Regions from separate parts of the Streptomyces sp. ID05-39B genome, predicted to be linked through region 2. Evidence: riboswitches for the same ligand, from Rfam matches in the RefSeq annotation. Region 2 holds a riboswitch; the other holds the start of a gene.
What was found. Region 2 has a riboswitch for glycine ahead of gcvT (glycine cleavage system aminomethyltransferase GcvT). Riboswitches for the same ligand answer to the same signal wherever they lie in the genome.
Positions count from the first base shown of each region.

Region 1: another riboswitch for glycine. It lies ahead of gcvP (aminomethyl-transferring glycine dehydrogenase); the one in region 2 lies ahead of gcvT (glycine cleavage system aminomethyltransferase GcvT).

Region 1 covers NZ_JARGEF010000177.1:4,240-8,851, forward strand. The annotation lists gene gcvP (aminomethyl-transferring glycine dehydrogenase) at 1-2,035, opposite strand, end outside; glycine riboswitch at 2,220-2,315, opposite strand; gene P1P75_RS29545 (PRC-barrel domain-containing protein) at 2,433-2,804, shown strand; gene P1P75_RS29550 (nucleotidyltransferase domain-containing protein) at 2,726-3,199, opposite strand; gene P1P75_RS29555 (DNA polymerase IV) at 3,282-4,612, opposite strand, start outside.
Region 2 covers NZ_JARGEF010000207.1:10,080-14,691, reverse strand. The annotation lists partial or broken gene P1P75_RS31770 (serine hydroxymethyltransferase) at 1-228, opposite strand, end outside; gene gcvH (glycine cleavage system protein GcvH) at 244-621, opposite strand; gene gcvT (glycine cleavage system aminomethyltransferase GcvT) at 768-1,886, opposite strand; glycine riboswitch at 2,077-2,176, opposite strand; gene P1P75_RS31755 (AAA family ATPase) at 2,353-3,039, shown strand; gene P1P75_RS31750 (enhanced serine sensitivity protein SseB) at 3,450-4,244, shown strand; gene P1P75_RS31745 (enhanced serine sensitivity protein SseB C-terminal domain-containing protein) at 4,593-4,612, shown strand, end outside.

The sequences.
Region 1 (4,612 bases), on a different contig from region 2:
CCTGACCGCCGGCCTCGTGCACCTGGGCGCAGATGTCGGCGACATGCTCCTCGAACACCCCGTGCGTCGACGGGTAGGTGATCATCAGCACGGCCAGTTCGTCGCGGTGCTTCTCGATCTTCGCCCGCAGGTCCTCGACGTCGATCTCGCCGTCGTCGGCGGTCTTCACGACGACGACCTTCATCCCGGCCATCACGGCGCTCGCGGCGTTGGTGCCGTGCGCGGACGACGGGATCAGACACACGGTCCGCTGAGCGTCCCCGTTGGCCCGGTGGTATCCGCGTACGGCGAGCAGTCCGGCGAACTCGCCCTGCGACCCGGCGTTGGGCTGGAGGGACACCTTGTCGTACCCGGTGACCTCGGCGAGCCGCTCCTCCAGCTCATGGATGAGCGTGAGGTAGCCCTGCGCCTGCTCGGCGGGCGCGAAGGGGTGCAGCTGCCCGAACTCGGGCCAGGTGACCGGCTCCATCTCGGTGGTCGCGTTGAGCTTCATGGTGCAGGATCCCAGCGGGATCATGCCCCGGTCGAGCGCGTAGTCGCGGTCGGCCAGCCGACGCAGGTACCGCAGCATGGCGGTCTCGGAACGGTGCTGGTGGAAGACGGGGTGGGTGAGGATCTCGTCGCCTCGCAGCAGCCCTGCGGGCAGGGTGTCCTCGGTGACCGCGTCGAGGGCCTCGATGTCGCCCTCGACCCCGAACGCCTGCCAGACGGCGGTGAGCTGGGCCCGCCCGGTCGTCTCGTCGCAGGCGATCGACACCTGGTCGGCGTCGACGAGGTGCAGGTTGACGCCGTTGGACCGGGCGGCGGCCACCACCTCGGCGGCCTTCGCAGGCACCCGCACGGTCAGCGTGTCGAAGTAGGAACCGTGCACGACCTCGACGCCACCGGCGGTGAGTCCGGCGGCCAGGACCGCGGCGTAGCGGTGGGTGCGCCGCGCGATCGCCCTGAGCCCCTCGGGCCCGTGATAGACGGCGTACATGCCGGCCATGACGGCGAGCAGCACCTGCGCCGTACAGATGTTGCTGGTCGCCTTCTCCCGGCGGATGTGCTGCTCACGCGTCTGCAACGCCAGCCGGTACGCCCTGTTGCCGTCCACGTCGACGGACACGCCCACGAGCCGTCCGGGCAGGCTGCGCGCGAACTTCTCGTGCACGGCCATGTATCCGGCGTGCGGCCCGCCGAAGCCCATCGGCACCCCGAACCGCTGCGTCGTGCCGACCGCGATGTCCGCGCCCAGCTCACCGGGCGAGGTCAGCAGCGTCAGCGCGAGCAGATCGGCGGCGACGGTGACGAGCGCCCCCAGCTCGTGCGCCTGCTCGATGACCGGCTTGAGATCGCGTACGGCTCCGGAGGCGCCCGGGTACTGGACCAGTACGCCGTTGATCTCCCGCGCGGCGATGTCGGCCGGGATGCCGTCGCTGAGGTCGGCGACGACGACCTCGACACCGGTCGGCTCGGCGCGGGTCTCGATCACGGCGATGGTCTGCGGCAGCGCGTCCGCGTCGATCAGGAAGAGGCCCTTCTTGTTCTTCCCCATGCGCCGGGACAGTGCCATAGCCTCGGCCGCCGCCGTGCCCTCGTCGAGCAGCGAGGCACCGGAGGTGGGCAGTCCGGTCAGGTCGGCGACCATGGTCTGGAAGTTCAGCAGCGCCTCCAGCCGGCCCTGCGAGATCTCCGGCTGGTACGGCGTGTAGGCCGTGTACCAGGCCGGGCTCTCCATGACGTTGCGCAGGATGACCGGCGGCGTGAAGGTGCCGTAGTAGCCGAGTCCGATCATCGGGGCCAGCACCTGGTTGCGGTCGGCCAGCGACCGCAGTTCGGCCAGCACCTCGGCCTCGGTCCGCGCGCCCGGCAGGTCCAGAGCGTCGGCGTTCTTGATCACATCGGGGACGGCGGCGGCGGTCAGCTCGTCCAGGGAGCCGTAGCCGACCTGCGCGAGCATCTTGGCCCGCGACTCCTGGTCGGGCCCGATGTGGCGCTGCTCGAAGGGGATTCCCTGTTCGAGGTCGGAGAGCGGAATGCGATGGGCGGTCATTACGGAGGCCTCCTGGTCAGACACGACCTTCGAGGGGCACCACTGGCGGGTACCCGGACGGCCTCCCCCTCTGTCATCTCAAACCTGAGAGCTTCACCGGCCACCCGAGGGCGACCGGCTTTCACCGTCGGTGAGAGCGGGAGCCGTCGACGCCGTCGACACCCGCTCTGCTTTCCAGAGTGACCTCGTCCATGCGGTACGTGAGCCTGAGAGATTCCGGGGAGGATTTGCTCCTTCGGCGCCTCCGGCGATCTCCGGAGGACTCTCCCGCACGGGGTCAGCAGCCGTTGCCAGACTACCAGCGAGGTCAATGAGGCCCCCTTCCGAGTGGCCACCGCCCCCGTTGTGCTCTTTTGTAGTACTTACGGATGAGTTTGCGACCAAGTGGAGGGGTCCCGTGCAGACCGACATCGATCCGCGCAACCTGATCGGCCGCAAGGCGTTCGACCGCAACGGCACCAAGATCGGCACCATCGACGAGGTCTACCTCGACGACGCGACCGGCGTGCCGGAGTGGGCGGCGATACGCACCGGCCTGTTCAGCAGGGACGCCTTCGTCCCCCTGGAACCCAGCGAACTGATCGAGGGCACCCTCCACGTCCCCTTCGACCGCGCCCTGATCAAGGACGCCCCCGACTTCGGCGTGGGCCGCCACCTCTCCCCCGATCAGGAACTCCAGCTCTACCACCACTACGGCCTCGACGTGGCCGGCCCTCCCCCGCTCCCGGACCGCGACTTCGGCAGGCTGGCGGGCACGGAGGAGACCTGAGCGGACCGGCCGCACGCCTCCACCAGCGCCCCGAGAAGCCCTCGGGGGTCGTGAAGGAGCCGGACCCCGTCGGTGACGACGCGTCGCGTGCCGTCGTCGACGGGATCGGTGCGTGCCCAGCCGAGAGGGCCGATGCCGACCTTGACCTCCAGACCGGAGGCGGTGCGGTGCCGCCATTCGGTCACAGGCCCCCAGGCCCGGTTGCGGATCACCTCGCCCAGGGCGAGTTCACCCACCCAGGCCTCCTCGCCGGCGTAGCGGCCCGGCTCCGTCGTCAGCACGACGAGATCGACGTCCGAGTGCGCCCGCGCGGCACCCCGCGCCCAGGACCCGACGAGCAGCACACCACCGACGTCCTCGCGCCCGGCGGCCCATCCGGTGACCCGCTCGACCACCGCCCGCACCTCGTCACGCCGCTCCGCCGAGACCTCCGCCGGGCCCCCGGGCTCCTCCCTTCCGCCGCCGCGCTCGATCCCGTCACCGGCTCTTCCCCGGCCGCACCGCAGGCAGGTCGCCGCCGCCGTCCGCCGGCCTCGGCTCGTCCGGTCTTCGCCGGACCAGCGGCAGCGGATCCGCCGGCTCCAGGGCGGGGTCGTCGATCCGGAACGTCCGCACCCGGCCCACCTCCGAGTCGGGTGTCTCGAACCGCACGGTGACCCGGCCGAGCCCGCTGCCCTGCACCCACCCGTGCCCCAGCTCGGCGTGGAGCACATCGAGCCCGGGCCGCCACCGGTGCTCCGCGGGCGCCGCCTCGGCCACGACGGGCTCCTCCGCCACCTCGTCCTCGGGCGCGTCCGCCCGCTCCTCCTCCGCCGCCTGCGCGAACAGGTCCTCCTGCGTGAAGTCGGCCAGCCCGCTGACCCCGACCCCGAGCAGCCGCACCCCGCCCGTCGTGTCCACCGAGTCCAGCAGCCGGGCCGCGGCCTCCCGCACCACGCCCGGATCGTCCGTCGGCCCGCGCAGGGTCTCGGACCGGGTGAGCGTGGAGAAGTCGTACCGCCGCACCTTGAGCACGATGGTCCGCCCCGACAGACCCGCCCCCCGTAGCCGCCGCACACACCGGTCGGCCAGCCGCCGCACCTCCAACTCCACCCGCAGGCGGTCGTGGATGTCCACGTCGTAGGTGTCCTCCACGGACACGGACTTCGTCTCCCGCTCGGCCACCACCGGCCGGTCGTCACGGGCCAGTGCCATCGCGTACAGCGCGTGCCCGTGCGCCTTGCCCAGCAGCCGCACCAGCTCGTCCTCCCCGGCCTCGGCCATGTCCTCGACCGTGGTGATCCCGGCCCGCCGCAGATGGTCCCCGGTCGCCGGCCCGACCCCCGGCAGCGTCCGTACGGACATCGGCGCGAGCAGGGCCCGTTCGGTGCCCGGCTCGATCAGCACCAGGCCGTCCGGCTTGGCCTGCTCGGAGGCGATCTTGGCGAGCATCTTCGAGGCGGCCAGCCCCACCGAACCGGTCAGTCCGGTGACCGCCCGTATGTCCGCGCGCAGCCGCACCCCCGCCAGCCGCGCCGACTCGCTGTCCCAGGCCGCCTCCCCCGCCTCCAGGTCCACGAAGGCCTCGTCCAGGCTGAGCGGCTCCACCAGCGGAGACAGGGCCCGCAGGAGCGTCATGACCTGATCGCTGATCCGGCGGTAGAACGCGCCCCGCGGGAACAGGTAGGCGGCGTTCGGAGCGAGCCGGCGTGCCTGGGCCATCGGCATCGCCGAATGCACCCCGAAGACCCGTGCCTCGTACGAGGCGGTCGCCACCACCCCGCGCGGCCCGAGGCCCCCCACGACCACCGCCTTCCCACGCAGACTCG
Region 2 (4,612 bases):
CTGCTCGGCGACGTCGACGTGCTCACAGCCGCCGTAGTAGCGGCGGCCGGGGTAGCCCTCGGCGTACTTGTTGGTCAGGACCGAGCCCTGCGCCTCCATGACGGCGAGCGGAGCGAAGTTCTCCGAGGCGATCATCTCGAGCGTGGACTGCTGGCGGCGCAGCTCGCCGTCGAGCGCCGCGGCGATCTCCGGGTCGAGCTCGTGCAGGGGCGTGTTCAGGACAGACATGCGTCGTGTGACCTCTCAGCCGGCGATGAAGGCGGTGTACTCGTCGGCGGAGAGCAGCTCTTCCGGCTCGTCCGTGACGCGCACCTTGAACAGCCATCCACCCTCGAAGGGGGCGGAGTTCACCAGCGCCGGGTCGTCCACGACGTCCTGGTTGACCTCGACGATCTCGCCGGTGACCGGTGCGTACAGCTCACTGACCGACTTGGTCGACTCGAGCTCGCCGCAGGTCTCGCCCGCGGTCACGGTGGCACCGACCTCGGGGAGCTGGACGAAGACCACGTCGCCGAGCGCGTTGGCCGCGTGCTCCGTGATGCCGACCGTCGAGACGCCGTTCTCGGCGCCCGACAGCCACTCGTGCTCCTTGCTGTAGCGCAGCTGCTGGGGGTTGCTCATGGTCTGAATTCTCCTGTACGCGGGGGAGTGCTGATGAATGGGGGCGAACGGGGGACTGCTGGAAACGCACGTGAGCAGCGCGCATGTGCGCAGGGTCACGCGCGCGGACCTCGGCCCGGTCTGTCGGCCGGGCCGTACGTCAGTCTCTACTTCTGGCGCTTGTAGAACGGCAGAGCCACGACCTCGTACGGCTCGTGGCTGCCCCGGATGTCCACGCCGACACCCGGCGTGCCCGGGGTCGCGTGGACGGCGTCGACGTACGCCATCGCGATCGGCTTGCCCAGGGTGGGGGAGGGGGCGCCGGAGGTGACCTCGCCGATCACCTCGCCGCCCGCGACCACGGCGTACCCGGCGCGCGGGACACGACGGCCCTCGGCGACCAGGCCGACCAGGACGCGCGGCGGGCTCGTGGCGGCACGCTCGGCGGCCTGCGCGAGAGCCTCGCGGCCCACGAAGTCGCCGTCCTTGTCGAACTTCACGACCCGGCCGAGGCCGGCGTCGAAGGGGGTCAGCGCGGTCGACAGCTCATGGCCGTACAGCGGCATGCCCGCCTCCAGGCGGAGCGTGTCCCGGCAGGACAGGCCGCAGGCGATCAGGCCGACGCCCTCGCCGGCCTTCGTCAGGGCCTGCCACAGCTCGACGGCGTGCTCGGGCTTCACGAACAGCTCGAAGCCGTCCTCGCCGGTGTAGCCGGTACGGGCGATCAGCGCGGGGACGCCGGCGACGGTGCCGGGCAGGCCGGCGTAGTACTTGAGCCCGTCGAGGTCGGCGTCGGTGAGCGACTTCAGGATGCCGGGGGACTCGGGGCCCTGGACGGCGAGCAGCGCGTAGGCGTCGCGGTCGTCGCGGACCTCGGCGTCGAAGCCCTGGGCGCGCGGGGTCAGCGCGTCCAGGACGACCTGGGCGTTGGAGGCGTTGGCGACGACCATGAACTCGGTGTCGGCGAGCCGGTACACGATGAGGTCGTCGAGGATGCCGCCGGCGGCGTCGCAGATCATGGTGTAGCGGGCCCGGCCCACGCCCACGGCCGCGATGTTGCCGACCAGGGCGAAGTTCAGCAGGGCGCCGGCCTCCGGGCCGGTCACGGTGATCTCGCCCATGTGCGAGAGGTCGAAGAGGCCGGCCCGGGTGCGGACGGCGATGTGCTCGTCGCGTTCGGAGCCGTAGCGCAGCGGCATGTCCCAGCCGGCGAAGTCGGTCATGGTCGCGCCGAGCGAACGATGCAGGGCGTCGAGGGCGGTGTGGCGGAGCGGGGTACTGCTCATCGGGCGTTCGTCTCCCAGGGCGATGGGGGTACCTCCCGCGCGAGCGAAGTCGTGCGTGGGGGAGGCGAGGTCGTTCCTCCCCATCTGTCATCGGGACCTGAGAGGTTCGCCATGACCGTCCGCGGAGGGTTCGGTCACGGGTTGCACCTTGGGTGGAGCCACGGTGTGGTGACTCGCTTTTCAGATGTGCCTCGCCCACGCGGTAACGGTGCCTGAGAGATTCAAGGGAGGGACTTGCTCCTTCGGCGCCCCAGCGAAACTGTCGGTGGGGACTCTCCCGCGCGGATTCAAACGGCCGGTATGCAGTTGGCGCGGCCATCATCGCACGCCACGCCCGATCACGGCAGGCCGCATCTGTAACCGGCCTGTGGCGGTAAGCGCATGAAAACGCAAGACAGCGCGCATTACCTTCTCTTTACGCTCAACGGGGAGAAGACTTGTCTGACCCCAGGGGAGGACGATCACGGTGAACAGGACCACGGGACTCGGGACCGGCCCGGCACTCGCCGCCGGCCCGGCGCTCGCACTGCCCGCGCAGCCGCACGCCCCGGCCAGGGAGGCGTGCGGCGCACCGCCCGCCCCGGTCGTCCGCGATCTGCGCGACAGGGCCGGCCACAGCCCGCACGGGCTGCTGTTCGGGCCCCGCGACCTGGTCGTGGTCACCGGACTGCCCGGCAGCGGCAAGTCGACACTGATGAAGCGCGCGGTGACCGGCACCCGCATCGACTCCCAGGACACCCGCGACCGCTGGGACGCCCGCATGCCGCGCGCCCTGCCGTACGCCCTCTACCGTCCCCTCGTCCGCCTCGCGCACTACGCCGGTCTGCGCCGCGCCCTGCGCACCGGCGGGGGCGTCGTCGTCCACGACTGCGGTACGCAGGCCTGGGTGCGCGCCTGGCTGGCCCGCGAGGCCCGCCGCCGTGGCGGCACCCTGCACATGGTGCTGCTCGACGTCACGGTCGGCACCGCCCTGGAGGGCCAGCGCGAGCGCGGCCGGGGCGTGTCCCGGTACGCCTTCCGGCGCCACCGCCGGGCCGCCTCCCACCTGCTGCGCGCGGCGGAGAAGGGCCGCCTCCCGGAGGGCTGCGGTTCGACGGTCCTCCTGGACCGGGCCGCCGCCGACACCCTCCGCCGCATCGGCTTCACGGGCTGACCGGCCAGGGCCCTGCCCGGAAGCGGCTACCGGCCTCCGGCCAGGGCCCTGCGGCTACCGGCCTCCGGCGAACGCCCACGGGCGATCGTCCGCGGCCCCTGGCCACTGCCTCCAGCCTCCGGCCACCGACCGTTCATGGACCCGTGGGCACCGGCCACCCGCCTGCGGCCTGCGGCCACCGCCTCCGGCCACCGCCTCCGGCCTGCGGCCACCGCCTCCGGCCTGCGGCCACCGCCTCCGGCCACCGCCTCCGGCCTGCGGCCACCGCCTCCGGCCTGCGGCCACCGCCTCCGGCCTGCGGCCTCCGGCCACCGCCTCCCCACCGAGCCGGTGGCCGTGGGCTCGGCCCCGCTTCCGTACCCGATAGCCTTTTGAGCCACATCCAGTGGTTCCCAGCAGGCGGTAGGCAGATGGACTTCCCCCCGGCGGACTTCCCCGCGGACTTCCCGGCACAGGCGCACCCCCATTCGCACGGCGGATGGCCCGGCAACGAGCTGGAGGAGGTGCTCTCCGCCTCCCTCGGCGTGCCTGCGGCGGGGGGTCGGATCGTGGAGGTGCTCGGCCGCAGCTTCCTCTGGGTGCCGCTGCCCGGCGGGGGCGGCCCGCACAGCGGTCCGCTGGACCTGCCCACGCTGGAGCTGGAGGGGCAGGCGTACGTGCCCGTGTTCAGCTCTGAGGAGCAGCTCCGGCAGGTCGTCGGCGCGCACATGTCGTTCACCATCGCCCCGGCCGTCGAGTTCGCCCGTGGACTGCCCCCGCAGGTCGGCATCCTGGTGAACCCGGACGGCACGGTCGGCATCCCGCTGCCCCCGACGGCCGTGGCCGAGCTGTGCCGGACCGGCCGCACCCCGCTGGACGGACCGGCGAGCGGTGGGCGCGTCCGGCTCCACGAGCCCGACTGGCAGCACGACCCGGTGGACTTCCTGTCCGCGGCCTCCGCCGAGTTCGAGGCGATCGGCGTCGTCCTCACCGCCCGCCGCTGCCTCGCCGCGGTGGAGACGGCCGACCCGGTGATGTTCGTCGGCGTCGAACTCTCCCAGTGGGAGGGCGATCTGCGGGCGCTCCCCCTCGCGGCCCTGGAAAGGGCCCTCGGCCGGGCCCAGGCGCCCTGGCCGGTCAACCTCGTCCTGCTCGACGTCACGGAGGACCCGGTGGCCCGGTGGCTGAAGGACAACGTGCGGCCCTTCTACTCCAGGGTTCACTGAACTCGCCAACCCGTAATGGGGCGTTCTGTAGCGGTTTGCGACATCGCCGCGCGAGCCCGGCGGGCGGCCCTCGGTCCGGCCTCGCCGGCGACGGACAACCCGGCCCCTTCGGGCCCCCGTTGTCGGCGAAGAGACCTTCAGGGCCTGCAGTTCGGAACAGGCAGGGCTCGCGTGCCCTGGTACCGCACCTCGCCGGGTTGTCGTCGGTCCCCAGGGCTGCGCCCTGACTCCCCCCTCCGCCCAGCGATGTACGGCACCGGACGCCGCTCCCTGATCCGGCCTGATCCAAACGGCAGGCCCTAAGCTGGTCTCCCGAAAGCGGGGCAACTTTTCGAAGGGGCGGTACAGGTGAGCGCCAGCGGCATCGC